4 regions of the Spiribacter onubensis genome follow, and region 3 is predicted to be linked to each of the others. Evidence: predicted binding sites of a transcription regulator. Region 3 holds the regulator's gene; each other region holds the start of a gene.
The links. Region 3 encodes sigma-54, which starts transcription at its own class of promoters, with help from an activator protein. Its sites were predicted from a motif close to TGGCANGNTNCNTGCTT; they were not measured.
Positions count from the first base shown of each region.

Region 1 (7,170 bases), on a different contig from region 3:
CGGTATTCCCGAGATGCTCAGGGAGGTGCAGGTCGAGGCCACATTCCCCGATGGCACCAAGCTGGTCACCATCCATGACCCCATCGCCGAGACGGGGCCCGTCCTGCAGGAGGTCCGCTCATGATTCCCGGCGAGATTCTCACCGACCCCGGTGAAATCGAGATCAATCGCGACCGCGACCGAATCACGCTGCGGGTCGCCAACACCGGCGACCGCCCCGTGCAGGTCGGCTCGCACTATCACTTCCATGAGGTGAACCCCGCGCTGTCCTTCGACCGCGAGGCGGCGGTGGGCTATCGCCTGGATATCGCCGCGGGGACGGCGGTTCGCTTCGAGCCGGGCCAGTCCCGCGACGTCCAGCTGGTCGCCTATGCCGGCGCGCGCCGGGTGTATGGGTTCCGCGGTCAGATCATGGGAGAGCTGTCATGACGTCCATTCCACGCGACGCCTATGCCGAGATGTACGGGCCCACCCAGAGCGACCGGGTACGTCTGGGGGATACGGCGCTGATCATTGAGGTCGAACGCGACCACACGCGCTATGGCGATGAGGTGAAATTCGGTGGTGGCAAGGTCATCCGCGACGGCATGGGCCAGAGCCAGGCGGCCGGTCATGCGGCGGTGGATCTTGTCATCACCAACGCCGTCATCCTGGATTATCGTGGCGTCATCAAGGCCGACATCGGTATCCGCGATGGCCGGATCGCCGGTATCGGCAAGGCCGGCAATCCGGACACCCAGCCGGGCGTTGATATCGTGGTGGGTCCGGGTACCGAGGTGCTTGCCGCCGAGGGCAGCATCGTGACGGCCGGCGGTATCGACGCCCATATCCACTTCATCTGTCCCCAGCAGATTGAAGAGGCACTGATGTCCGGAGTGACCACCATGCTGGGCGGTGGAACCGGTCCGGCCACTGGCACCAACGCCACCACCTGTACACCCGGCGTATGGAACATCGAGCGAATGCTGGAGGCGGCGGATGCCTTTCCGATGAACCTGGGGTTCATGGGCAAGGGCAACGCGAGTCTCCCGGATTCCCTGCACGAGCAGATCGCGGCCGGTGCCATGGGGCTCAAGCTGCATGAGGACTGGGGTACCACGCCGGCTGCCATCGACAACGCCCTCACCGTGGCGGACGAGCACGACATCCAGGTGGCCATTCATACCGACACGCTGAATGAATCGGGATTCGTCGAGGACACCATTGCCGCGTTCAAGGGGCGCACCATCCACACCTACCATACGGAGGGCGCCGGCGGCGGTCACGCACCGGATATCATCCGTGCCTGCGGCGAGAGCAATGTACTGCCGTCGTCCACCAACCCCACCCGGCCCTACACCCGCAACACCATTGATGAGCATCTCGACATGCTCATGGTCTGTCATCACCTCGACCCGGCGATCCCGGAGGATGTGGCGTTCGCCGAGTCGCGCATCCGCCGCGAGACGATTGCCGCCGAGGACATATTCCATGACCGCGGGGCGTTCTCGATGATCGCATCGGATTCCCAGGCGATGGGTCGGGTCGGCGAGGTCATTTCCAGGACCTGGCAGACGGCGCACAAGATGAAGGTCCAGTTCGGTCCCCTCGCCGAGGATAACGACCGCAACGACAACGTCCGGGCCCGGCGCTTCGTGGCCAAATACACGATCAACCCGGCCATTGCCCATGGCATCTCGCATGAGGTGGGCTCCGTGGAGGCGGGCAAGCTGGCGGATCTGGTGCTCTGGAAGCCGGCCTTCTTCGGCGCCAAGCCTGGCGTCATCGTCAAGGGGGGATTGATCGCCGCCGCCCCCATGGGAGATCCCAACGCCTCGATCCCGACCCCCCAGCCGGTGCACTACCGCGGCATGTTCGGCGCCTACGGCGGAGCCGTGGGCCGAACCTCGGTGACTTTCTGTTCGCGGGTTGCCGTGGAGGCGGGCGTCGCCGAGCGGCTCGGCCTCGCCAAGCGGGCGATCGCAGTGGCCGGTTGCCGCAGCATCGGCAAGCAGGACATGAAGCTCAACGACTGGCAGCCGGAGGTCAGCGTCGACTCGCAGACCTATGAGGTGCGGGCCGATGGCGAACTGCTGACCTGCGAGCCGGCAGAGGTCGTTCCGCTGGCACAGCGCTATTTCCTGTTCTAGGGGTTGGGCATGCTTGAGTTTGAGACACGCATTGATGAGTTGGCGGAGGACACGCCCGTGGAGGGGGTCCTGGTGCTCACCATTGCCCAGCGTGAGCGGACGCGGTTCCGTGCCACGCTCACCGATGGCCGTGAGGCGGGCGTGCTGCTCCCGCGTGGCGGCCCGGTGCTTCGCCATGGCGACAGGCTCGCCGACGCCGAGGGGCGGGTGGTCCGGGTCGAGGCGGCGCCTGAGCCGGTCAGTACCGTCCACGACGAGGATCCCTGGCAGCTGATGCGGGCCGCCTATCACCTGGGCAACCGGCATATGCCGCTGGAAATCGGCCGGCGTTGGCTGCGTTACCGGCGGGATCATGTGCTCGATGAGATGGTCAGGGGGCTCGGCCTGTCCGTGATCCATGAGGATCGACCGTTCCAGCCCGAGGCCGGGGCCTATGGCCACGGCCATGGTCATGCGCATCACCACCATGAATGACTTGACCGCCATCGGCGAGCTGAGACTCTGGCAGCTGATCAGCCCATCACTGCCGGTGGGTGCCTATGCCTATTCCGCCGGCCTGGAGACAGCGATCGAATCGGGTTGGGTCGCCGACACCGAGAGTCTGCAGCAGTGGGTGGGCGGGCAGCTTGAGGCGGGACTTGCCGGTCTCGATCTGCCCGTCCTTCGCCGTCTCCATCGGGCCTGGGCACAAGGGGATGATCATGCCGTGACCGCATGGACCACCCGTTTGCTGGCGTCCCGGGAGAGTGCCGAGTTGAGGGCCGAGGATATCCAGATCGGCCGGGCCCTCGCCCGTCTGCTGGACGGGCTCGGCATCGAATCGGCGGCGGTGCTCGACCGGCGTCATGCCGTCAGCTTCGCGACTGCCTTCGCGCTGGCGGCGCATGCCTGGGGTATCCCCGTGGACGTGGCCTGCCGGGCCTATGCCTGGGCATGGTGCGAGAACCAGGTGGCGGCCGCGATCAAGCTGATCCCGCTTGGCCAGAGCGATGGACAGCGTGCCCTCGCCGTCATTGCCGAGGCCATTCCGGGCGCCGTCGACTCGGCCACCGCAGTCCCTGACGAGGAAATCGGCGCGACCACGCCCGGCCTCGCAATGGCGAGTAGCTGGCATGAAACCCAGTACACACGACTTTTCCGCAGCTGAATCACCGAAAACGGAGCTTCACGTCATGATCAAGCATGCATCCCCTCTGCGCGTAGGCATCGGCGGGCCGGTGGGCTCGGGCAAGACGGCGCTTACATTGGCGCTGTGTCGGGCCCTGCGCGATCGCCTGTCCATCGCGGTCGTCACCAACGACATCTACACCCGCGAGGATGCCGAGTTCCTCGCCCGCCATGAGGCGCTTCCGGCCGGCCGGATCGTTGGTGTGGAGACGGGAGGATGTCCGCACACCGCGATTCGCGAGGATGCCTCCATGAACCTCACTGCAGTGGCCGATCTACAGCAGCAGTTCCCCGATCTCGACGTGGTGTTCATCGAAAGCGGCGGGGATAACCTCTCGGCGACCTTTTCCCCGGAGCTATCCGACCTGACCGTCTACGTCATCGATGTCTCGGCGGGCGACAAGATCCCCCGCAAAGGCGGTCCGGGCATCACACGCTCGGACCTGCTGGTGATCAACAAGACCGACCTGGCCCGGCAGGTGGGGGCATCCCTAGAGGTCATGGACCGGGACAGTCGCCGCATGCGCGGTGAGGCCCCCTTCCTGATGACCAGCATCGCCGGGGGGGAAGGAGTCGAGGCCGTCATCGATTTCATCCTTCGGGAAGGAATGCTGAGCGAGGCGGTGGCCTGAGCCGCACCAGATTTGTGAATCGGCGCTGTGCATTGCACCACCCGAGGGAGGGGGAGCGGAGCCCACCCCTCCGTCACCATCGCCATAGGGCATGGCCGGGGACTCTGCGGAGTTGGCACGCATGCTGCAAAGCAACAGTGACGGTCCGCGATATGGCGGCCGGAATCTTCCACTGACAGGGGGTTAACCGATGATGAATCTCAATACGCTACGTCGCCGGGTGGTGACGACGGCCGCGGCCGGGGCACTGGCGCTGAGCGGTCTGGCCGGCGGTAACGCGGTGGCGCAGGACGACCCGATCAAGGTCGGCGTGCTGCATTCGCTGTCGGGCACCATGGCGATCAGCGAGACTGCACTCAAGGAAACCATCGAGATTCTGGTCGAGCAGCAGAACGAGGAGGGCGGGCTGCTCGGGCGTGAACTCGAGACCGTGGTGGTCGATCCCGCCTCGGACTGGCCGCGCTTTGCCGAGCAGGCGCGTCAGCTGCTTGAGGATGACGAAGTCGACGTGGTGTTCGGCACCTGGACCTCGGTATCCCGCAAGTCGGTGCTGCCGGTGTTCGAGGAGCTCAACGGACTGCTGTTCTATCCGGTCCAGTACGAGGGTGAAGAGTCGTCCGAGAATGTCTTCTACCTCGGAGCGGCTCCCAACCAGCAGGCCATTCCCGCCGTGGACTATCTCATGGACGAGGTCGGCGTGGAGCGCTGGGCCCTGCTCGGCACCGACTATGTCTACCCGCGCACCACCAACAAGATCCTCGAGCAGTACCTCATGGATCACGGGGTGGCCGCCGAGGACATCATGATCAACTACACGCCCTTTGGTCACTCCGACTGGCAGAGCATCGTCTCCGAGGTCCGCGAATTCGGCAGCCAGGGCAAGAAGACCGCTGTGGTCTCCACCATCAACGGTGATGCCAATGTGCCGTTCTACACCGAGCTGGGTAACCAGGGCGTGTCGGCGGCGGATATCCCCGTGGTGGCCTTCTCGGTGGGTGAGCAGGAACTCGCCGGCATTGACGCCGAGCCGCTCGTGGGGCATCTCGCCGCGTGGAACTACTTCATGAGCGCGCCGACCCGGGAGAACCTCGAGTTCATTCAGGCCTGGCACGAGTTCAAGGGCGACACCGGTGCCGTGACCAACGATCCGATGGAGGCCCATTACATCGGCTTCAACATGTGGGTCGAGGCGGTTCGCCGGGCCGGCACGACGGACGTGGATGCAGTCAAGGAGGCCATCATTGGCGTGACGGTGCCCAACCTGACCGGCGGGTTCGCCACCATGATGCCCAACCATCATGTCACCAAGCCGGTCATGATCGGTGAGATCCAGCCCGACGGCCAGTTTGCGGTGGTCTGGGAGACAGCCGGCGAGGTGGCTGGTGACGCCTGGTCGGACTACCTGCCGGAGAGCGCCAACATCATCGCGAGCTGGCGTGAACCGCTGCTATGCGGCAACTACAACGTCGAGACCGGCGAGTGCTCCGGTCAGAACTACGGCGACTGAGCCGGCCGTTCGCCTCGATGTGAACGCATGCCCCGTCAGCCGGCGGGGCATGCCTTTCAGGAAAGCGAATCATGCAACGAAACCCGGGTTACTGGCGGCTTCTGGCCGGCCTGCTGCTGGCCTGCGCGGTCTGCGCGACGGTCCAGGCGGCGTCGGATGATACGGCCTTTGCCGAGCAGGTGGCCGCGCTCAATGCGCGGAGCTTCGACGACAAGGCGGCGGCGGCGCGTGCCATTGCCGCGAGCGGCCACCCGCGGGCGACAACCATCCTTCAGGCACTGCTCGACAGCAGCCTCTATTTTCGCGTCATCGAGGGTGACGTCGTGCTCGCGGAGGCGACTGATGACGGGTTTGCCCTGACGGACCCGGTCACCGGCGAGGCGGCGGGCGCCGCAACCCAGTACGAGGTGCGGCGGGTCGTGATCAATAACGCGATTCGCGGCGAAGTCAGGGATCTGCTCGCGCGCAGCGGTCTGACCAGCGATGATCCGTCGGTCCGTCGTGAGGCGGTCCGTCAGCTGCTGGACAATCCCGATCCGGCGATTGCCGAGCAGATTGGCGGGCTGATTGACGAGGAGCCGCGCGCGGATATCCGGCGTGATATGGCGCTCGTGCTGGGTCTGTCACGCCTCCAATCCGAGGCGGCCGCCGACCGGCTGCTGGCGCTCGAGTCGCTCCGCGGCTCGCTGGCGGATCGGGTGCGCAACGAGGTCCGCACGCTTGCCAACGATGATCCGGATCCGGCGGTACGCGCCGAAGCGGCGCAGATGCTCGCGGGCATCGAGGAGAGGCGTGAACTCTGGGGGTTTGCCGAACAGGTCTTCTTCGGCCTGTCCATGGGGTCGGTGCTCATGCTCGCGGCCTTCGGGCTTGCCATCACCTTCGGTGTCATGGGCGTGATCAACATGGCCCATGGCGAGCTCATCATGCTGGGCGCCTACACCACCTATGTCGTCCAGCAGTTGATGCCCAATCACATCGAGTACTCGATCCTGGTCGCCATCCCGGCGGCCTTCCTGGTGGCTGGCAGCTTTGGCGTGGCCATTGAGCGGGGCATCATTCGATTCCTCTATGGCCGTCCGCTGGAGACGCTGCTGGCCACGTTCGGTCTCAGCCTGATCCTGCAGCAGTTGGTGCGGACCGTATTCTCGCCGCTGAACCGGCGGGTGAGCACACCGGACTGGATGGCCGGCTCCATCGAGGTGAATGCCGCGTTCAGCCTGACCCTCAACCGGCTGTACGTCATCGCCTTCGCTCTGCTCGTCTTCCTCGGACTGATGGCGATCTTCAAGCGCACGACACTGGGGCTGCGGGTTCGGGCCGTTTCCCAGAACCGCGCCATGGCCAGGGCGGTCGGCGTGAGCTCGGCGCGCATCGATGCGCTGACTTTCGGTCTTGGCGCTGGTGTCGCCGGTCTCGCTGGCGTCGCGCTCTCCCAGCTCACCAATGTCGGGCCGAATCTGGGCCAGGGCTACATCATCGACTCTTTCCTGGTGGTGGTCTTCGGTGGCGTCGGCAACCTCTGGGGCACGCTCGTCGGCGGTCTTTCGCTGGGGGTGCTGAACAAGTTCCTCGAGCCCCAGACCGGGGCAGTGCTCGCCAAGGTGCTGGTGCTGGTGTTCATCATCCTGTTCATCCAGAAGCGCCCGCAGGGGCTTTTTCCGCAGCGCGGCCGTGCCGCGGCGGAGGGTTGACCGATGGCGGCCAATGAAATCACGGCGACCCGGCTGATCCC
Region 1 is NZ_JBAKFI010000002.1:178,684-185,853, reverse strand. It holds gene V6X63_RS04315 (urease subunit gamma) at 1-124, shown strand, start outside; gene V6X63_RS04310 (urease subunit beta) at 121-429, shown strand; gene ureC (urease subunit alpha) at 426-2,129, shown strand; gene ureE (urease accessory protein UreE) at 2,139-2,603, shown strand; gene V6X63_RS04295 (urease accessory protein UreF) at 2,596-3,276, shown strand; gene ureG (urease accessory protein UreG) at 3,302-3,928, shown strand; gene urtA (urea ABC transporter substrate-binding protein) at 4,122-5,435, shown strand; gene urtB (urea ABC transporter permease subunit UrtB) at 5,507-7,129, shown strand; gene urtC (urea ABC transporter permease subunit UrtC) at 7,133-7,170, shown strand, end outside.
Region 1: the regulator sigma-54 is predicted to act here: its motif matches at 4,042-4,058, upstream of urtA (urea ABC transporter substrate-binding protein).

Region 2 (7,170 bases), on a different contig from region 3:
CTCGACGCCGCCAGCGGGGGGCTGTTGCATGAGCTCGCCGGACAGGCGCTGCCCGGTCACCCGCTCGCGGTTCTCTCCGGACCCACGTTCGCCCGGGAAGTTGCCAGAGGGCTCCCCACCGCGGTGGTGCTCGCCGGTCACGATCGAGCCATCGTCCAGGCGCTCGGCCATGATTTCCATGATGAGCGCTTTCGTGTCTACATCAGTGACGATCTTGTCGGCGTTGAACTGGGTGGCGCGGTCAAGAACGTGCTCGCTATCGCCACGGGGATCGCCGACGGCCTCGGGTTTGGTGCCAATGCCCGCGCGGGCCTCATCACCCGGGGGCTGGCCGAAGTCCGTCGCCTTGGCGCATCGCTTGGTGCCGAGGATAGAACCCTCACCGGCCTGGCCGGGATGGGTGATCTCATCCTCACCTGCACCGATGACCAGTCCCGCAACCGGCGGATGGGGCTTGCCCTGGGCCGCGGAGAGTCCATCGCCGCCGCGGCCGAAACCATCGGCGAAGTCGTGGAGGGGGTTCGCACCGCCGGTGAGGTGGGCGCCCTGGCCCGCCGACTGATGGTCGAGCTACCCATCTGTCAGGCCGTCGAGGCGATCGTGCTGGGCCGGGAGACCCCGATGGCAGCGGCAAAAAACCTGATGGAGAGACAGCCGGGAGCCGAATTCGGCGACTGATTCGGCTGCGCAGCCCGGGCTAGACGCTACCGGCATACCCCATCTGCCGCCATGCCTCGTAGACGGTGACCGCCACGCTGTTGGAGAGGTTCAGACTGCGATTACCCGGCTGCATCGGCAACCGCAGTCGCCGTGCCGGGGGAATCGATGCCATGACCCGGTCCGGCAGACCGGCGGTCTCGCTACCGAACAGCAGTGCGTCCTCCGGTCCGTAGTCCGGCTGATCGAAACGGACCCGGCCCCGTGTGGTCAACGCCCAAAGGCGCGCCGGCGCCACGGCTCCGATGAAGGCGTCGAGGTCATCATGCACCTGCATGGTGGCGAATTCGTGATAATCCAGGCCGGCTCGACGCAGCCGCCGGTCATCAAGCACGAAGCCCAGCGGCCGGATCAGATGAAGCCGTGCGCCACTGTTGGCGCAGAGGCGGATGACGTTGCCGGTATTCGGCGGAATCTCCGGGCTGTGCAGAACGACATGCAGCGGCATCCGCGCATCATACCTGCATCTGGAGGTCCCGGATCTTGCGCGTCAGGGTATTGCGGCCCCAGCCGAGCAGACGCGCGGCGTCCTGACGGCGTCCGCCGGTGCGCTTCAGTGCCGCCTCGATCAACACCCGCTCCAGCCGACTCTGAGCCGCGGCCAGCGCGCCGTCGCCCTGGTTCTCGGCCTGACGCTCGGCCCAGCGGGCCAGCGCCGTCTCCCAGTCCACCGCCGGCTCCTCAACGGCCGAGGGGTCGATGCCCGTCAGTTCCGGAGGCAGATCATCCATCTGCACCTCACGACCGCTCGCCATCACGGTCAGCCAGCGACAGGTGTTCTCGAGCTCGCGGACATTGCCCGGCCAGGGCAGTGTCTGGAAACGATGCTCGACCTCGCGGGTGAGCTGTTTCGGTTCGACATTGAGTTCGCGGGCGGCCCGGTGCAGGAAATGGTCCGCCAGCGCGGGGATGTCGGCACATCGCTCCCGTAGTGCCGGGCAGTGGATGCGAATGACGTTGAGACGGTGGAACAGGTCCTCGCGGAACCGCCCCTCGGCGACACGCGCTTCAAGATTCTGGTGCGTGGCCGCAATGATCCGAACATCGACGCGCATCGGCGTGTGCGCTCCGACCCGATAGAACTCGCCGTCCGCCAGCACACGCAATAGCCGCGTCTGCAGCTCCGCCGGCATGTCGCCGATTTCATCCAGGAATAGAGTACCGCCATCGGCCTGTTCGAAGCGGCCGCGACGGACCTGGTGGGCGCCGGTGAATGCACCCTTTTCATGACCGAAGAGCTCGGATTCCATCAGATCCCGCGGGATGGCCGCCATATTCAGGGCGATGAAGGGTTTGCCAGCGCGTGGGCTGTGGCGGTGCAGGGAACCGGCGACCAGCTCCTTGCCGGTCCCCGACTCGCCATTGATCAGCACCGTGATGTTCGAACGTGACAGCCGGCCGATGGCCCGGAATACCTCCTGCATGGCCGGCGCCTCGCCGATGATCTCCGGCATATCCTCACGTCGGCCCTCGGGCGGCCCACTGCTGCGCGCGGCGGCGGCCGCACGGCGCACGAGGTCAACCGCCTCCTCCACGTCAAACGGCTTCGGCAGATACTCGAATGCACCGCCCTCGTAGGCGGACACCGCGGCATCAAGATCGGAATGCGCGGTCATCACGATCACCGGCAGCTCCGGGTCGTGCTCATGGAAGCGACCCATCAGGGTCAGTCCATCGAGTCGTGGCATACGGATGTCGGTGATCAGCACATTGGGCTGATCACGCTCCAGGGCCATGAGGGCCTCTTCGCCGGTCTCGAAGTCGACGGCGCTCAATCCGTCCCGTTCCAGCGCCTTCTTCAGCACCCAGCGAATGGAGCGATCATCATCGACTATCCAGACAGTCGTCGAATCGGCCATCAAGCTTCCTCCAGCGGTAACCAGACGGTGAATACGGTACGACCGGGCTCACTGGTGCACTCAATCAGACCGCCATGCTGATTGACCAGGTTCTGGGCGATCGGCAGGCCGATGCCACTCCCCTCGGGGCGACCCGTGACCATGGGATAGAAGATCTGATCCTGTAGCTCGGGCGCGATGCCGGGGCCGTTGTCAATGACATCCACACGTGCCACCAGCCGATGCTGCCGATCGCCGATGGTGAAGCGCCTGTGACTGCGGGTCTGCAGGGTGATCCGCCCTGAGTCACCCACGGCCTGCAGGGCATTGCGCACGAGATTGAGCAGGGCCTGGATCAGCTGGTCACCGGCCGCCGGCAGCAGGGGTATACTCGGGTCGTAATCCCGCTGGATCTCGACTCCGGCCGGCGCCTCGGCCACCGCCAGATGTCGGACCCGCTCCACCACCTCATGCAGATTGGTCGGCGCATGCTCAATCCGCGATTCCGGCCCCAGCAGACCGTTCACCAGCGTGCGCAGGCGATCCGCTTCGCTGATGATGATCCGGGTGTACTCCTTCTGATCATCGCCAGAGAGTTCCGCTTCCAGCAGCTGTGCGGCACCGCGCAGCCCGCCCAGCGGGTTCTTGATCTCGTGGGCGAGCCCCCGGATCAACTCCCGGATCGCCTGGTTCTGTGCAATGAGGCGGTTTTCGCGGGAAATCCGCAGATGGCGGTCAAGCTGCTCGAATTCGAGAAGCAGACTGGATGCACCATCGAGGGGCGTGATCGCGCAGTCAACCGTAATGGTGCGCTCGGGCCCGAGCGCCAGACGCATTTCACGTTCCGTGTAACTCGCACCCTCGGCGAGCGCCTGTCCAACAGGATCAGCCAGTACGGCCAGCGCCGGCACCAATTGTGTCAGCCGCTCACCGACTGCCTGCCGACTGCTGACATGCAGCAGTGACTCGGCGGCCGCGTTCATCCGCGTGATCCGCCGCTCTGCGTCGATGACCACCACCGCCCGGGTGAGGCTGTCGAGAATTTCGCTGGCATCGGCAGTCGGGGCTTCGTTCATCATTGCACTCGCTTGAAGCAAGAAACACGCCAGTCCATTCGGCCTCTCGGATATGGGCTCAACGGCGGGTCCAGTGTAGGCGCTGCGGCGGCATAACGCACCATTTTGGTGCGATGCCCCAGGCCGTATCGGCTCCCCACCCGTCCCCCGTGCAGGGTGCTGTGCCGGCTCTGCCCCTTCCCCCGGACTCACGCGAGACGCGGGGCTTGGAACGCGGTGGATAACACACCGATCGGCGTCTCAAGATCGCCCGGTGGACGGATAGGGAGCCGATAAGCCCAGGATCTGGTGGTGTGTCATGGCTTGTCGATCCCGTCTCCTTGTCCCGGGCGAACTCGGGGCGCGTTTCGGTGGGTCATCCACCGCATGAAGCGCCTCGCGCACCGCGCGAGCCCGGGACAAGGCGACGGGAGCGACAGGGCACGGCCAGGGATCAACCCCGGCCGGAACAGCGGTCGATCCACGTCTTGCATGACCTGGGGAGCCGGAAGTCGGGTAGAGAGTGGAACTCCAGAGATAAAAAACCCCCGCCGAAGCGGGGGTCTCTGATCGATTGGCGAATCGCCTCGACGCGGATCAGACGCTGTAGTAGAGGTCGAACTCCACCGGATGGGTGGTCATCCGCAGCTGCTGGACTTCCTCGCGCTTGATCTCGATGTAGCCGTCGATGGCGTCATCGGTGAAGACACCACCGACCTTGAGGAACTCGCGGTCCTTGTCGAGGCCGTCCAGCGCTTCCTCCAGCGAGAAGGCGACCTTATCGATCTCCGCCTCTTCCTCGGGCGGCAGATCGTAGAGATCCTTATCCATGGCATCGCCGGGATGGATCTTGTTCTGAATGCCGTCGAGGCCGGCCATCAGCATCGCCGCGAAGCAGAGATAGGGGTTGGCGGTGCTGTCGGGGAAGCGGACCTCGATCCGCCGTGCCTTGGGGTTGGAGACCCACGGGATACGGACGGATGCCGAACGGTTACGCGCGGAGTAGGCCAGCAGGACGGGAGCCTCAAAGCCGGGCACGAGCCGCTTGTAGCTGTTGGTCGAGGCATTGGCGAAGGCGTTGATCGCCTTGGCGTGCCTGATGATGCCGCCAATGTAGTAAAGCGCCGTTTCCGACAGGCCGCCATACTGGTCTCCGGCGAACAGCATCTCGCCGGTCTTGCCGATGGACTGATGGACGTGCATGCCGCTGCCGTTATCGCCGACGACGGGCTTGGGCATGAACGTGGCGGTCTTGCCATAGGCAGCGGCCACGTTGTGCACGACATACTTCAGGGTCTGGACCTCGTCGGCCTTCTTCACCAGCGTGTTGAAACCGACGCCGATCTCACACTGGCCCGCCGTCGCGACCTCGTGATGATGCACCTCGGTCTCCATGCCCATGTCCGTCAGGCATTCAAGCATGGCGGAGCGCATGTCATGCAGGCTGTCCACCGGTGGGACGGGGAAGTAACCGCCCTTGACGCCCGGGCGATGGCCCATGTTGCCGTCCGGATAGACCTTTTCAGTGTTCCAGCCGGCCTCCTCGGAGTCGATCTTGTAGAACGACCCGCTCATGTCGGTGCCCCAGCGGACATCGTCGAACACGAAGAATTCGTTCTCGGGGCCGAAGTAGGCCACGTCACCGATGCCGGTGGACTGCAGGTAGGCCTCCGCCCGCTGTGCGATGGAACGCGGGTCGCGTCCGTATCCCTGCATGGTGTTGGGCTCGATGATCTGACAGACCAGGATCAGGGTCGAATCATCGAAGAACGGGTCGAGGACCGCCGTCTCAGGATCAGGCATCATGATCATGTCGGATTCGTTGATGCCCTTCCAACCCTCGATCGAGGAACCGTCGAACATCTTGCCCTCGGTGAAGAAGTCCGCATCCACGGCGTGAGCGGGCAGGGTCACATGCTGCTGCTTACCCTTGGGGTCGGTGAACCGGAGATCCACGAAGCGGACCTCGTTCTCCTTGATCATCGCAAGCACGTCATCGGCGGTTTTAGCCATTATTCGGCCTCCAGTGATATCGAACCAAAAGTTTTGCCCCCGTGGGGGAAGCAGTTTCCATGCCAACCTGGGCGAAGCGCACCAAAACAGGCCTTACCTTCGCTGCTATGGCACCGGAATGGCAATAGCTGCACCAATAAAGGGCGCAACGCATATGGAATGCACCGTAACGGTGCATAGACCGGTGGGAGCATGCCTGACAGCGCCTGCCTGGCCGGGCTATACTGCCCGGCATTTCGCGGATTCGCTGGAGAATCAATGACCTTTCAGGACCTGATCCTCGCCCTTCAGAACTACTGGGCGCAGCGGGGTTGCGTGCTGATGCAGCCGCTGGACATGGAGGTGGGTGCCGGGACATTCCACCCGGCCACCTTCCTGCGCGCAATCGGACCGGAGCCCTGGCGGGCCGCCTATGTACAGCCGTCCCGCCGCCCCACCGACGGGCGTTACGGCGAGAACCCCAACCGCCTGCAGCACTACTATCAGTTCCAGGTGGTCCTGAAACCCTCCCCGGCAGACTTCCAGGAGCAGTATCTGGGATCATTGCAGGCGCTGGGCATTGATCCGCTCGTCCATGACATCCGTTTCGTGGAAGACAACTGGGAGTCACCCACGCTGGGGGCGTGGGGCCTGGGCTGGGAGGTCTGGCTCAACGGCATGGAGATTACCCAGTTCACCTACTTCCAGCAGGCTGGCGGACTGGATTGTCGGCCGGTGATGGGCGAGATCACCTATGGCCTCGAGCGGATCGCGATGTATCTGCAGGAGGTGGAAAGCGTCTTCGATCTCGTCTGGACCGAGGGCGTTGATGGTCCGGTCACCTATGGCGATGTCTATCTGCAGAATGAACGGGAGCAGTCTCGCTATAACTTCGAGGAAGCCGACGTGGAGAGCCTGTTCGGCTGGTTCGATACCTGCGAACGCGAAGCGCTGCGTCTCGGGGAGCAGGGTCTCGCGCTGCCGGCCTATGAAATGACGATGAAGGCCTCGCATACGTTCAACCTGCTTGACGCGCGCCACGCCATATCGGTCACGGAACGGCAGGGCTATATTCTGCGGGTGCGCAACATGGCGCGGGCGTCGGCACAGGCCTATCACGATGCCCGGGAGGCGCTCGGCTTCCCGCTTTGCCGATCCACCGGCGGCGACAGGAGTGTGGCATGACGGAAGACCGCGCCTCGCTGCTGTTCGAACTCGGCACCGAGGAGTTGCCGCCCGGCGCCCTTGACCGATTGAGTGATGCCCTGGCCGCTGCCGTGACCGCCGGCCTCGATCGAGCCGGCATCACGTATAGCGGTGTTTCGGCGCTCGGCGCCCCGCGGCGGCTGGCGGTGGAAGTGGAGGCCATCGCGCGGCGGCAGCCTGACCGCGATTTCGAACGCCGGGGCCCTGCTGTTGCCGTTGCATTCGACGCGGAAGGCAATCCGACCCGGGCCGCGGAGGGGTTCGCGCGTTCCTGTGGTGTCGACCTGGACGTCCTGGAACGCCTTGAGAATGACGACGGTGCCTGGCTGGTCCATCGCGGTACCGAGCCGGGTCAACCCGTG
Region 2 is NZ_JBAKFI010000002.1:421,768-428,937, forward strand. It holds gene V6X63_RS05520 (NAD(P)H-dependent glycerol-3-phosphate dehydrogenase) at 1-678, shown strand, start outside; gene trmL (tRNA (uridine(34)/cytosine(34)/5-carboxymethylaminomethyluridine(34)-2'-O)-methyltransferase TrmL) at 698-1,165, opposite strand; gene ntrC (nitrogen regulation protein NR(I)) at 1,173-2,576, opposite strand; gene glnL (nitrogen regulation protein NR(II)) at 2,576-3,631, opposite strand; gene glnA (glutamate--ammonia ligase) at 4,208-5,623, opposite strand; gene glyQ (glycine--tRNA ligase subunit alpha) at 5,882-6,787, shown strand; gene glyS (glycine--tRNA ligase subunit beta) at 6,784-7,170, shown strand, end outside.
Region 2: the regulator sigma-54 is predicted to act here: its motif matches at 3,647-3,663, upstream of glnL (nitrogen regulation protein NR(II)).

Region 3 (7,170 bases):
TAAAGACTTCTGTCGGCTGGGCCGGGCGGTGCTCGACACCGAAGCCGCCGCCGTCACCGCGCTGGCGCAGCGCATCGGCGAGCCGTTCGCCCGTGCCTGCCGGCTTCTGCTCGATGGCCGCGGCCATGTCGTTGTGGTGGGCATGGGCAAATCCGGGCATATCGCAGGCAAGCTGGCCGCCACGCTGGCCAGTACCGGCACGCCGGCGTTCTTCGTCCACCCGGGGGAGGCAAGCCATGGCGATCTCGGCATGATCGCCGGGGGCGATATCGTGATCGCGCTGTCCAACTCCGGCGAGACGGACGAAATCAACCGCCTGCTGCCGGCCATCAAGCGTCGACGGCTGCCGCTCATCGCCATCACCGGCAATGCGGAATCAACCCTCGGCCAGGCCGCCGATGTCCACCTCGATGCCAGCGTGGACGCCGAGGCCTGCCCGCTGGGGCTGGCGCCCACCGCCAGCACCACCGCCGCACTCGCCATGGGCGATGCGCTGGCCATCGCCCTGCTGGATGCCCGTGGCTTTACCGCCGAGGATTTCGCCCATTCACATCCGGGCGGTCGGCTCGGCCGGCGGCTGCTCTTGCGCATTGAGGACCTGATGCACACCGGAGAGGCCATTCCCCGGGTCGGGCCGGAGACCCCGATGGCCGCAGCCCTGCTGGAGATGACGCACAAGGGCCTGGGGATGACCGCCATCACCAGCGATGATGACCGCGTCATCGGCATTTTCACCGACGGCGATCTGCGCCGGGCGCTGGACGAGGGGGTGGATGTGCACAGGACGCCGATACGCGATGTGATGACCGCCGCGCCGCGCACCGTGGAGAGCGATCGGCTGGCCGCCGAGGCACTGGCGCTCATGGAGCGACACAGTATCAACGCGCTGCTGGTCACCGGCCCGGATGACCGCCTGGCCGGTGCGCTCAACATGCACGATCTCCTGCGCGCCGGGGTGGTCTGAGTGCGCCGGATCGTCATCTCGATTGCAGCAATCGGAATCGCTTACCTGCTGGTCTGGCAACTGTTCATTCAACAGGACGAGGTGGGCTCGCCAGACAAAACAGCAGGACCAGCACTCACAGCCTATGCTCGAGCGATCGAGATTACCGCAACAGATATCGACGGCCGCGTCGCATGGCAGATCCGCTCACCGGCAGCCCGATTTTACGATAACGAAGATTTCTGGCAGCTGGATGCGCCAGAGTGGCATGTAACGACCGAGACTGGTCCTCCATGGCTTGGGGAGGCTGTCCGTGGACGAAGCTGGGCAGACGAAACACGCGCCCGACTCACCGGGGACGTAGTCATGAGGCGCCTCGGCCCCGACGGAGAAACCCGTCTTGAAACCCAGCGGCTGGATCTACAGATTCCGGAGCGATATGCGGAAACAGATCAGGCCGTTACGCTTGTCGGCCCTGGCTACCGCGTGGAAGGTATCGGAGCACGCGCCTGGCTGGACGAAGAGCGTATCCAACTGCTTGAAAACACAAGAGGACGATACGATGCGGCTTCGAAATAAGCTTCTTTGTCACGTCGCATGGATCTCCATCACCGCCGTCCTGGCGGTCACTCATGCTCAGACGCCGGGTTCACCCGATCGTGGACCGGTGGAGCTGGAAGCTGACAGTGCCGAAGTCGATGATGCGTCGGGCAGGAGCGTCTACAAGGGTGATGTTGTCTTGACACGCGGCTCGCTGCGGATCACCGGTGATGTGATGCGCGCTTTTGTCGACGCCCACCGTCAGTTGCAGAGGGTAGTCGTCGAGGGCGTTCCCGCCACCTACCGAGAGACGCTGCCGGATGCGTCATCCCGACATGCTGAAGCCCCACGCATGGAATATTTCACCAGCGGACCGGAACGGCTGATCCTGCTCGAGGGTGCACGACTCTGGCAGGGCGACAACACCGTCACCGGGGAGACCATCACACACTATCCGGCCGAGGACAGAACCGTCGCTGAAGGCGCCGGAGGCGGAGACGGGCGGGTCAACGTCCGCGTGCTGCCGGCACCGGAAGGGGATCAATGAGCGGCAGCGAACTCCGTGCCAGTGGCCTCGGCAAGGCCTACCGCGGCCGTCGGGTCGTGGACGATGTCTCCATCGCGCTGCAGAGCGGCGAGATCGTCGGACTGCTGGGGCCCAACGGGGCCGGCAAGACCACCAGCTTCTACATGATCGTCGGCCTGATCCGGGCGGACAGCGGTCAGATCCAGCTGGATGGCACCGACATCACGTCGCTTCCCATGCATGCCCGGGCACGCCTGGGGATCGGCTATCTCCCCCAGGAGGCTTCGGTCTTCAGGCGCCTGTCGGTCATCGACAACCTGCTCGCCGTGCTCGAGACCCGTCGCGAGCTGACCCGGATCGAACGCGAGGGTCAGGCAAGCGCGCTCATGGAAGAGTTCAACATCGCCCATCTGCGGGATCAGACCGGCGCCAGCCTCTCCGGTGGCGAGCGGCGCCGTGTGGAGATCGCCCGGGCCCTCGCCGCCAACCCGCGCTTCATCCTGCTGGACGAGCCGTTTGCCGGTGTCGATCCGATCTCCGTGGGGGACATCAAATCCATCGTGCGGCATCTCTCCGGGCGCGGCATCGGTGTCCTGATCACCGACCATAACGTCCGTGAGACCCTCGCTCTCGTAGACCGGGCCAGCATTCTCAGCGCGGGCCGCGTCATCGCGGAGGGCGATGCCACGGCCGTGCTCGAAAACCGCGAGGTGCGTGCGGTCTATCTGGGCGAAGACTTCCACCTGTAGTACTGGCGAGGGATCCATTGGCGGCGTTACTCTGGAAGACCAATAAAGGGCACAGGTGACGATGAAGCAATCCCTGGAACTCCGGGTCAGCCAGCAGCTGACCATGACGCCGCAACTCCAGCAGGCCATCCGCCTCCTGCAGCTGCCGGCGGCCGAACTCAATCTGGAGATCCGCGAGGCGCTCGAATCCAACGTCATGCTCGAGGCCGAGGAGGAAGCCGAGTCCGCCTTCCCTAACGATGAAACGGCCGCGGTGGATCCGCCGGCCATTGATCCGTCGGAGACCACGCTGGGGTCGAACGCGGCCGACGCCTCCCGGCTCGGCGAGGATATGCCAATCGATGAGCGCTGGGAGGACCCGGCCGCGGGTGCCACCAGCTTCAGCGCACCGGATCCGGCGCGTCGCGACAGCCTGCTGGACAATCAGGCGGGCCCGGAGGCCTCGCTGCGGGATCACCTCCACTGGCAGGTGGAGATGTCAAGCCTGAGCGACCGCGATCGACAGATTGCCGAGGCGGTCATCGACGCCCTCGACGACCAGGGCCACCTGACGGAGTCATCCGAGGAGCTGCGTGAGGCGCTGGCCGATGACGAAGAAGTCGAACTGGATGACATCCAGGCCGTCATCGCCGTCATCCAGCATATGGATCCGGTGGGCGTCGCCGCCCGCGACGCCCGGGAAGCGCTGCGCATACAGCTCGATGCCCTGCCCGGGGACACGCCTTGCCGGGACGTAGCCCGTCTGGCCATTGCCGAGGATCTCAGCCTGCTCGGCCCGGGGCAGCACGCCACGCTGCGTCGCCGACTGGGTATCGATGAAACGGTGCTGGCCGGCGTCCTGTCGCTCATCCAGCAACTCGACCCCCACCCGGGCTCAGGCTTTGGCGAAACCCGAACGGAATACGTCATCCCCGACTGCCTCGTCCACCGCATCAACGGCCGCTGGGAGGTGGAGGTCAACCCCGATGCCTCCCCCCGGATCCGCGTCAACGACTACTACGCCAGCCTGGTGCGACGGGGTGACACGAGCGCCGACAACAGCCTCCTGCGTCAGCATCTGCAAGAGGCGCGCTGGCTGATCAAGAGCCTGCAGTCCCGCAGCGACACGCTGCAGAAGGTGGCCGAGTGCATCGTCGAGCGTCAGCAGGGCTTTCTGGAACATGGCGAGGAGGCCATGCAGCCCCTGGTGCTGCGTGACGTGGCGACGGCCATCGACATGCACGAGTCGACGGTCTCGCGCATCACCTCGCGCAAGTACATGCGCACACCGCAGGGGACACTGGAGTTCAAGCACTTCTTCTCCAGCCATGTCCCCACCGCCGATGGCGGCGAGTGCTCGGCCACCGCCATCCGGGCGCGAATCCGGCGGCTCGTGGCCGCCGAGGATCCGGCGCGCCCGCTGAGCGACTCGCGGCTTACCGAAATCCTCCGGGAGGAGGGCATCAACGTTGCCCGGCGCACCGTGGCCAAGTACCGCGAGGTCATGGGCATCGCCTCGTCAACGGATCGCAAACGCCTGGTCTGATTCGACAATAAAGGAGAGACCATGAAAATCGATGTCACCGGCCATCATGTCGACGTTACCGATGCACTCCGCGGCTATGTCGACGAGAAGTTCCAGCGGCTCGAGCGTCACTTCGATAACGTGGTGGATGTACACGTCATCCTGACCGTGGAGAAGAACACCAGGAAGGCGGAGGCCACGCTCGCCGTCAGCGGGGCACGGCTTTTCGCCGAGGCGACGTCGGAGGAAATGTACGCCGCCATTGATGCCCTGATCGACAAACTCGACCGCCAGGTGGTCAAGCACAAGGAGAAGCGCACCGATCATCACCGCGAGGAAGGCCGGGTCGGACCAACACTGGAACCCTGATCACCATGGATCTTTCCACACTGCTCACGGCGGCCCGGACACGCTGCGGCGTCACGGTCACCAGCAAGAAGCGCGCGCTGGAATGCCTCAGCGAACAGCTGATGGCCGACACCGATGCCGATCCGGATACCACCCGGAGCATCTTCGAGGGTCTGATCGTCCGCGAGCGGCTCGGCAGCACGGGGCTCGGGCGTGGTGTCGCGCTGCCGCATACCCGCAGCCCTGATATCGAGCAGCCGCGGGCGGCGCTTCTCCGGCTCGCCGAGCCCATCGACTTCGACGCGGCCGACCGTCGCCCGGTGGACCTGCTGTTCGCGCTGCTGGTGCCCGAGCACAGCAACGACGAGCACCTGCGCATCCTCTCGCGACTGGCGGAGATGTTCCGCGACGAGGCGCTGTGCGCAGGACTGCGCGCCTGCCAGAGCGACCAGGACCTCTATGACAGCGTCTGCGGCTGGCGCAGCGGGGCGCCCGACGGATGAGCCTGATCCCCGGCACGCTGGTCCTGGTGAATGGGATGGGCATCCTCCTGCGCGGCCCGGCCGGGAGCGGCAAGAGCGACACCGCACTGGCGCTGATCCATGCCGGGCATCGCCTGGTCGCTGACGACGCCGTGGACATCCAGCGACTGGACGACACGCTGGTGGGGAGCGCGCCGGCGGCCGGCGCGGGGCTGCTCTGCCTGCGTGGCCCGGGCCTGATCGATGTCGCGGCGTGTTTCGGTGACGGGGCGCTCGCCCGATCCGCAACCGTCGATCGGGTGGTCGACCTCGTCGACGAACCGCTCCCGGCAAGTACCGAGGCCGACTGGCGGTCAATCCGCATCCACGGAGTGCCCTGCCCCCGCATGGCGGTCGTACCCGAGCGGCCGCTGTCCGCCCTGCTGGAAGTGATCGCCACGGGCGGCCGGACGACGCAGCCGCGCCCGGAGGCGCCGGCATGCGGCTGATCATCGTCAGCGGTCTGTCCGGATCGGGCAAGAGCGTGGCACTGGCCACGCTGGAGGATTCGGGGTTCTACTGCATCGACAATCTCCCAGTGGACCTGCTGGATGCCTTCGGCCGTCATATCGCCGATACCGGCGGCGAGGAGAGCTATGCCGTCGGCATTGATGCCCGTAACCGTCCAGTCTCACTGACACGATTCCCGAGCATTCTCGACGGTCTGCGGGAACGGGGCCTGAACGCCGAGATCGTTTTCCTCGACGCCGATGACGCCACCCTGCTCAAGCGCTTCTCGGAGACCCGCCGACGCCATCCGCTGAGTGGTCCCGACCTGCCCCTGGCCGAGGCCATCCAGGGCGAGCGCGAGCGGCTCATGCCGCTGCATGAGCGGGCCGATCTCACCGTGGACACGACCCGAACGACACTACACGAGCTGCGCGACCTCATTTGCGCACGGCTCACCGAATCCCGGACCCATCTATCCGTGCAGCTGGAGTCATTCGGCTACAAGCACGGCACCCCCACGGACGCCGATTTCGTCTTCGACAGCCGCTGTCTGCCCAACCCGCACTGGCAGCCTGCGCTGCGGCCGTTGACCGGACGCGACCAGCCGGTCATCGATTTCCTCGATGCCACGCCACTGGTGGCCCGCTATCGGCGCCAGGTCAGCGACTTCATGGAAGACTGGCTGCCGGTCTTTGAAGCGGAAAACCGCAGCTACCTGACCGTCGCCATCGGCTGCACCGGCGGACAGCACCGCTCGGTGTATCTGGTCGAGGCGCTGGCAGCGCACCTGCGCCGACAGGACATCGCGGTCACCGTCCGGCATCGGGAGCTGCCGTGAGCGCCGGGCTGCTTCTCATCACCCACCCCGGCGTCGGCATCGCATTACAGGAGACCGCCGAGGCCATCCTCGGCCGGCTACCCCTTGAGATGGCGGCGCTCAGTCCACAGGACGCGGAATCTCCGGAGGCGGCTCACGGGCGTGCGGATGCCCTGGCCGACCAGCTCGACCAAGGCGATGGCGTGGTCATTCTGACCGACGCCTACGGGGCGACACCCGGCAATCTGGCCGTCGCCCTTGGCCGTGCCCGTGGCTACCCCGTCATCACCGGCCTCAACCTGCCGATGCTCCTGCGGACCCTCAACTACCCCTGGCTGCCCATGGACGCGCTGGCCGAGACCGCCCTCGCTGCGGCACGCAGTGGTATCCTTCAGGCAACGCCGCCGGCGGCGGATACCGACGGGGAAGGCCATGGCAGCGGATAGCCCGATTCAGGAGGCCGAGTTCGAGATCATCAACCGCCTGGGCCTCCATGCGCGGGCCGCGGCACGATTCGTGGCGGTCGCCAGCGACTACGAAGCCGCCATCGAGGTCCGGCACGACGGCAACGAGGCCAACGGCAAGAGCATCATGGGCCTGATGATGCTGGCCGCCGGCCAGGGCAGCCGCCTGACGGTCACGGCCCGGGGCGATGATGGCCCGCGGGCACTGGAGGCGCTGGGCGCCCTGCTCGCCGACCGCTTCGGCGAGGCCGACTGACACCGGCGGAAAGGACGATGGCAGAAGAACGCGAAAACAAGCAGGGGCGCGT
Region 3 is NZ_JBAKFI010000003.1:91,295-98,464, reverse strand. It holds gene V6X63_RS06555 (KpsF/GutQ family sugar-phosphate isomerase) at 1-964, shown strand, start outside; gene lptC (LPS export ABC transporter periplasmic protein LptC) at 965-1,522, shown strand; gene lptA (lipopolysaccharide transport periplasmic protein LptA) at 1,506-2,030, shown strand; gene lptB (LPS export ABC transporter ATP-binding protein) at 2,027-2,758, shown strand; gene V6X63_RS06535 (RNA polymerase factor sigma-54) at 2,820-4,283, shown strand; gene hpf (ribosome hibernation-promoting factor, HPF/YfiA family) at 4,305-4,631, shown strand; gene V6X63_RS06525 (PTS sugar transporter subunit IIA) at 4,637-5,113, shown strand; gene V6X63_RS06520 (HPr kinase/phosphorylase) at 5,110-5,580, shown strand; gene rapZ (RNase adapter RapZ) at 5,571-6,419, shown strand; gene V6X63_RS06510 (PTS sugar transporter subunit IIA) at 6,416-6,844, shown strand; gene V6X63_RS06505 (HPr family phosphocarrier protein) at 6,831-7,118, shown strand; gene mgtE (magnesium transporter) at 7,136-7,170, shown strand, end outside.

Region 4 (7,170 bases), on a different contig from region 3:
CATGCAGCGCCGTTCGGCGGCCCGCAGATCATCGGACGCGCCACCGACATCGAGCGGCACCGGTGCCGTATTCGCCATGAGGGTTTCCGGCAGATCGGCGATGTCGATGGGCCTGCCCGGCTCGCGCAATGCAATGGCCGTGCGCAGCACGTTATGCAGCTCGCGCAGATTACCCGGCCAGTGGTGGCCCAGCAGTTTCTCCCGGGCGACCGCTGACAGGGCTGCCTGAGGATCTTCATCGGCGATGAACCGATCAATCAAGCCGGCCAGATCCGCCCGCGAGCGCAGCGATGGCAACTGGATCCGCAGACCGCAGAGACGGTAGTAGAGATCGGCACGAAAGCGTCCCTCGGCGACCATCGCGGCCAGATCGCAGTTGGTGGCGCTGATCAACGAGAAATCCACCTCGCGTGGTGCGCCCCCGCCCACTGGCAGAACGCTGCGCTCCTGGATGACCCGCAGCAGTCGGGTCTGCAGCGCCAGCGGCATATCACCGATTTCGTCGAGGAACAGCGTCCCGCCGTTGGCCTCCATGACACGCCCGTCGGCGCCACTGGCACTGGCGCCGGTAAAGGCGCCCGGGACATAACCGAACAACTCCGCTTCGGCCAGTCCCTCAGGAATCGCCGCACAGTTCACGGTCACGAGTGGTCCGTCGGACCGCGGACCAAGCGCATGCAGCGCCCTTGCGGCCCACTCCTTGCCGGTCCCGGTCTCCCCCTCGATCAGCAACGGAATCCCACGTGCGAATACGCGCTGCGCCCGCTGCAGCGTCTCCGCGACCGCGGGATCACCGGCATGCAGCTCGCTGAACTGATCCTGGCTGCGTGCGTGGCCGGCATCCGCGAGGTGGACGGAATGGGCGGCACCGTGCTGCTGAGGCTTGATGACCCGGACACAGACCGTGATTCCGGTGGTTGTCCGGATCATCTGCGAGATCGAGTCACCCCGCAGGAGGTGCTCCAGTGAGCCTTCGAACAGGGCCTCGAACCCGGTCCCCGGCGCCAGATTGGCGAAGTGCGAGCGGGCCACCGCGTTGAGGGCGAGGAGTCGACCGTCCCCATCCACCGCGGCGATCCCTTCGCCGAGGGTGCCCAAGAGCTCTGGTCGGGCATGGAAATGCAGATAGATGGCCTCCGGGAACTCGGCCGCCAGCATGCGGTTCTCGATCATCCGGGCACCCATGCGCACGAGCCCGAGGGCATGGAGCTGTCGCGCCGGCTGATCACCGGAGACATCGAGCAGGCCGATGATCCCGCCGCCCGGATCACGGATGGGCGTTGCCGCACAGGTCAGGAACGTATTGCACTCGAGGAAGTGTTCGGGCCCGTGAACGGAGGCACAGCGCCCCTCGGCCAGAGCGACGCCGATGGCGTTGGTGCCCCGGGCCCCTTCCCCCCAGCACGCACCGGGCGAGAGCGCCACCTGACGGCTGCGCTCGCGGAAACCCGGATCGCCCTGGCGCTCGAGAATCACCCCATCGGCATCAGCCAGCAGCACCGCGCTACCGCTGCCGGCGATCTGCTGATGGAGGTTCTCCAGCTCCGGAAGGGCGAAGGCGATGAGCCGTTCGTTCTCTTCACGGGCAAGTTGCAGCGACACCGCATCGAGCATGGCGTCGGCCGCGCAGAGCCCCGGCGAGAGACCCGCACGCTGGACCCGTTGCCAGGAGGCCCCGACCCCATCGGCGGCACCAGGCGGGGAGACATCACCCGCCAGTAGCTGGCGACGGACGTCCACCAGCTCCTCACGGCCGCTCAGTGGCCGATCGTCCATGGCCTCCTCCTCTGTCGCATTCTGCAACAGGTTGTCCCAACTCGGCACATTGCCTGCGGACTCTTTCCGGCCCGTTTCGCCAAGAGGATCGCCTCAAAAAACGCTCATGACAAGGGGATAGGTACTGGCACGCCATACTGGCCCGGATCTTGCGACGTTATCGGCCGTCGCCCCATTCGGGGGAACGACAGGATGAATAACGGAGGAGAAAGCATGATCTACGCAAACCCCGGAAGCAGCGATGCCATCGTCAGCTTCAAGAGCCAGTACGGCAACTTCATCGGTGGCGAGTGGAAGGCCCCGGTGGATGGGGAATACTTCGACAACCCCACGCCGGTCACTGGCCAGACCTTCTGCAGCATTCCCCGCTCCAAGGCCGCCGACATCGAGCTCGCCCTGGACGCCGCCCACGCCGCCAAGGACGCCTGGGGGAAAACCCCGGTCGCCGAGCGCGCGGTGATCCTCAACCGCATCGCCGACCGCATGGAGGAGAATCTCGAGAAGATCGCGGTGGCCGAGGCCTGGGAGAACGGCAAGCCCGTACGTGAGACACTGGCGGCTGACATCCCGCTGGCCATTGATCACTTCCGGTACTTCGCCGGCGTGATCCGCGCCCAGGAAGGGACCATCGGCGAGCTGGACAACGATACCGTGGCCTATCACATCCACGAGCCACTGGGTGTGGTGGGGCAGATCATCCCCTGGAACTTCCCGATCCTCATGGCGACCTGGAAGATCGCGCCGGCATTGGCCGCCGGCAACTGCATCGTCCTGAAGCCTGCGGAACAGACCCCGGCCAGCATCCTGCTGCTGGTGGAAATGATCGCCGATCTGCTGCCAGCCGGCGTACTCAACGTAGTCAACGGCTTCGGTGCCGAGGCCGGCAAGGCCCTCGCCTCGAACCCGCGCATCGCCAAGGTGGCGTTCACGGGTGAGACGACCACCGGCCGGCTGATCATGCAGTACGCCTCCGAGAACATCATCCCGGTGACGCTCGAACTGGGTGGCAAATCCCCCAACGTGTTCTTTGACGACTGTTTCGCTGCGGACGACGGCTTCCGCGAGAAGTCGCTGGAAGGCTTCGCCATGTTCGCGCTCAACCAGGGTGAGGTCTGCACCTGCCCGTCGCGGGCGCTGGTGCAGAAGTCGTTCTACGGCGACTTCATGGACGCCGCCCTGGATCGCGTCGGCCGCATCAAGACAGGCAACCCCCTGGACACCGACACGATGGTGGGCGCTCAGGCCTCGCGCGATCAGCTCGAGAAGATCCTGGCCTACCTCGACATCGGCCGGCAGGAAGGCGCGAAGGTGCTCGCCGGTGGCGAACAGCTCGAGCCCGGCGGTGATCTCTCGGGTGGCTTCTACGTCCAGCCTACGGTATTCGAGGGCCGCAACTCGATGCGGATCTTCCAGGAGGAGATCTTCGGGCCGGTGGTGTCGGTTACGGATTTCAGCGACATGGACAATGCGCTCGAGATTGCCAATGACACGCTCTATGGCCTGGGTGCCGGCGTGTGGTCGCGCAGCGCCCATACCACCTACCGGATGGGCCGCGGTATTCAGGCCGGGCGGGTCTGGACCAACTGCTACCACCTCTACCCCGCGCATGCGGCGTTCGGTGGCTACAAGCAGTCGGGCATCGGCCGCGAGAACCATCAGATGATGCTGGCCCACTATCAGCAGACCAAGAACCTGCTGGTCAGTTATAGTCAGGCTCCGATGGGACTTTTCTAAACGTCTGACGGCCGGATCAACGGGGACGGCTGCTGATCTATGCAGCCGCCCCCGTTTTCCAATAGGGAGGAGAATCATGACGGAAGCCACAAGCCAGGTCAGCGCAACCCCGGCGGCGGAGGCACTCATTGCCGAGCTGCGTGAACGCCACGGCCCGCTCGTGTTCCACCAGTCAGGTGGCTGCTGCGACGGCAGCGCCCCCATGTGCTACCCCCGCGATGAATTCCGCATCGGCGCACATGACGTCTACCTCGGCGACATCGGCGGCGAGCCCTTCTATATCGGCGGAGCGCAGTACGAGCGCTGGGCCCATACCAATCTGATCATCGACGTCATCGAGGGACGCGGCTCCGGCTTTTCCCTCGAGGCCCCCGAGGGCAAGCGTTTCCTGACCCGCTCCGAGGTCTGCAGCATTCCGGCGTCTGGCTAGCTGCCGGCGGCGAGGAAACCGCGGATACGCTCCAGCGCCTCAGCGAGGCGGCTGGTATCGGTGGTATAGGCAAACCGCAGATGGCGCTGCGGAGCGGTCCGCTCGAAATCGAGCCCGGGTGTCACGGCAACGCCGGCCTGCTCGAGCAGATCCTCGGCGAACGCAAAGCTGTCATCGCACAGCGACGACACATCCGCGTAGAGATAGAACGCACCCGCGGGATCGCCCGGTATGTGGAAGCCCAGCGATCGCAGTGCTGGCAGCAGGAAGTCGCGGCGCTGGCGGAATGCCGCCCGTCGGGATTCGAAAATCTCCAGCGCCTTTTCGTCAAAGCAGGCGAGCGCGGCATACTGCGCCGGGGTTGAGGCGCTGATGAACAGATTCTGCATCAGCTTTTCGGCAACCGGCGCCCAGTCCCGCGGAACGACCATCCAGCCCAGCCGCCATCCGGTCATGCCGAAATACTTCGAGAAGCTGTTCACCACTGTGGCGTCCGGCGCATGCTCCAGCGCCTGGGCGGGATCAGCCCCGTAGTGAAGGCCGTGGTAGATCTCATCGACGATCAGACCGATGTGGCGCCGCTGCGCAAGCGCCGCGAGCCCCTGAAGGTCTGCCGCGCTGGCCAGGGTGCCGGTTGGATTGCCCGGCGAGCCGACCAGCATCGCGGCGGTTCTGTCATCACAGGCGTCTGCGGCCAACCCCGGCGTGAGCTGATAATCGGTCCCGGCATCCACCCGAACGGCCCGCGGTACCGCGTCCACCAGCTCGACGAAATTGCGATTGCAGGGATATCCCGGGTCCGGCAGCAGGACATTGCGACCCGGATCGGCCAGCATGGCGAGCGCCACCACCAACGCCCCGCTCGCCCCCGGCGTAATCAGTATGCGACCGGGATCAATGGCCAGTCCGTAGCGGCTCCGATAGTGCCCGGCGATGGCCGCGCGCAGCGCTGGCAGACCCGCCGCCGGCAGATAGCCGGTATGTCCCTGGGTCAGGGCCTGCTCACCGGCAATCCGGACCGGCTCGGCGGTGGGAAAATCCGGTTCGCCGATCTCCATGTGCACGATATCCCTGCCATGCGCCTCAAGCTCCCGGGCACGGGCGAGCAACGCCATGACATGAAACGGCTGAATGCGATGACTGCGGGCGGATAGCGTCGGGAGCGTCACGATAACCCCGGGAAGTCGGCCTGAAGACAATACGCTATGATGCCGCAGATGAGCGGCAATGCGTATGTTGGCCGGTTTGCCCCCAGCCCGACGGGTCCGTTGCACCGCGGATCGGTCATCGCGGCGCTGGCCAGCTACCTCGATGCTCGGTCGGCCGGCGGGACCTGGCGGCTGCGCATCGACGATGTCGACAGCGGCCGTGCCCGCGCCGATGCGGCAGCGGACATACGCCGGGCGCTTGAGGCCCTGGGCCTCCACTGGGACGGCCCGGTCCAGTACCAGGACCCGCATCGTGATCAGTATGAGCATGCACTGGAGCGGCTGCGCGAAAAGCGCCGGGCCTACCCCTGTGCGTGTACACGCCGCGAAATCGCCGCCGTCGCCTCGATGGGCCCGGCCGGAATGATCTATCCGGGCATCTGCCGGGAAGGGCTGCCAGCCGGGCGCGGCGCGCGGAGCTGGCGGTTCGCCATGCCAGCAGGGACGCTCTCCTTCCGTGATCGTCATGCCGGCAGCCAGTCATTGGAAGCGGCCACGGGCATCGGTGATTTCATCATCCGCCGTGGCGATGGACTGCATGCGTATCACCTCGCCATGGTGGTGGATGACGCCGCTCTGGGTGTCACCGATGTGGTCCGCGGCGGCGACCTGCTGCCGGCAACCTTCCCTCAGCTCGCCCTCCAGCAATCGCTGGACCTTCCGACACCCCGTTATCTGCATCTGCCAATCGCCGTTGACCCCGGCGGCCGCAAGCTCAGCAAGACCAATGGCGCGCCGCCGGTGGATCTGACACACCCTGGCGCCACGCTGATCGATGCACTGACCTTTCTTGGCCAGTCCCCGGCGGCGGAGATCGCCGGGGCCCCGCCGCGGGAAGTCCTCGAATGGGCGGTGACAGCATGGCGTCCGGCGCATATCCCCCGATCTTCCGAGGTGCGGGTATAACGATCGGCCAATAAGCCGTGATACTGTTGGTAACAGGTTGGGAGGAGAGCAATGCCCAAACCGAGTGCGACCAACGAATCGGTCAGCCTTTTCCTGCTGGGTGTGGGTCTGGTGCTGTTCGTCTCGCCACTGACGATCTGGTGGCTGGACCGGACACCATCCTGGTACCTGCCATTCGTGGCCTGGTTCGGGTTCATTCTGATCATCGCCCTGAGCATCGGCCGGCGGAGACGACATGACCTTTAGTCTCGGCGGCCTGTTCGTCGCGGCCATCGCCTACCTGTCGCTGCTGTTCCTCATCGCGCATGCCAGCGAGCGTGGCTGGATACCGGAGGCGGTGATCCGCCATCCGGCGGTCTACGTCCTCTCGCTGGGCGTCTACGCCACCACCTGGAGTTACTATGGCAGCGTCGGTTTCGCGGCCAACGCCGGGATCACCTACGCCACGATCTATATTGGCGTAACGCTCGCTTTCGCACTGACACCCGTGCTGCTGATGCCACTTCTGCGGCTCACCCGGCGTCACCAGCTCACGTCGATCGCCGACCTGTTCGCCTTCCGTTTTGACAGTCGCGCCGCCGGCATTCTGGTGACGTTGATGCTGCTCACCGGCAGCCTCCCCTATCTGGCCCTGCAGATCCGGGCCGTATCGGAATCCACCCAGGTGCTGAGCGGGGAGTCTCCGCCCCACCTGGTCGCCGTGGTTTTCTGTGTCATGGTCACCGGATTCGCCACCATCTTCGGCGCACGCCATGTCACGCCCCGCGAGAAACACAGTGGCCTGGTCGCGGCGATTGCTTTCGAGTCGCTGGTCAAGCTGGCGGCGCTCCTGCTGGTGGCCTGGCTGGCCGTTGAGCTGGCCTTCGGCGGACCCGCCGGTCTCGGGGACTGGCTGGTGGACAACCCGGATCGACTGGAGGCCTTCCAGGCAGGGGCCGCCAGCCCGGAGTGGACGGGTCTGATATTCCTGGCCTTCGCCGCCGCCTTTCTCCTCCCCCGGCAGTTTCACATGCTGTTCACCGAAAACCTCCAGGACCAGGGTTTGAGAACCGCGAGCTGGGGATTTCCGCTCTTCCTTCTGCTGCTCGCCATGGCGATTCCGCCGCTGATGTGGGC
Region 4 is NZ_JBAKFI010000001.1:375,753-382,922, forward strand. It holds gene V6X63_RS01900 (sigma-54-dependent Fis family transcriptional regulator) at 1-1,776, opposite strand, end outside; gene exaC (acetaldehyde dehydrogenase ExaC) at 1,990-3,510, shown strand; gene V6X63_RS01910 (DUF779 domain-containing protein) at 3,587-3,940, shown strand; gene V6X63_RS01915 (pyridoxal phosphate-dependent aminotransferase) at 3,937-5,109, opposite strand; gene gluQRS (tRNA glutamyl-Q(34) synthetase GluQRS) at 5,158-6,054, shown strand; gene V6X63_RS01925 (hypothetical protein) at 6,106-6,300, shown strand; gene V6X63_RS01930 (ATP-binding protein) at 6,290-7,170, shown strand, end outside.
Region 4: the regulator sigma-54 is predicted to act here: its motif matches at 1,915-1,931, upstream of exaC (acetaldehyde dehydrogenase ExaC).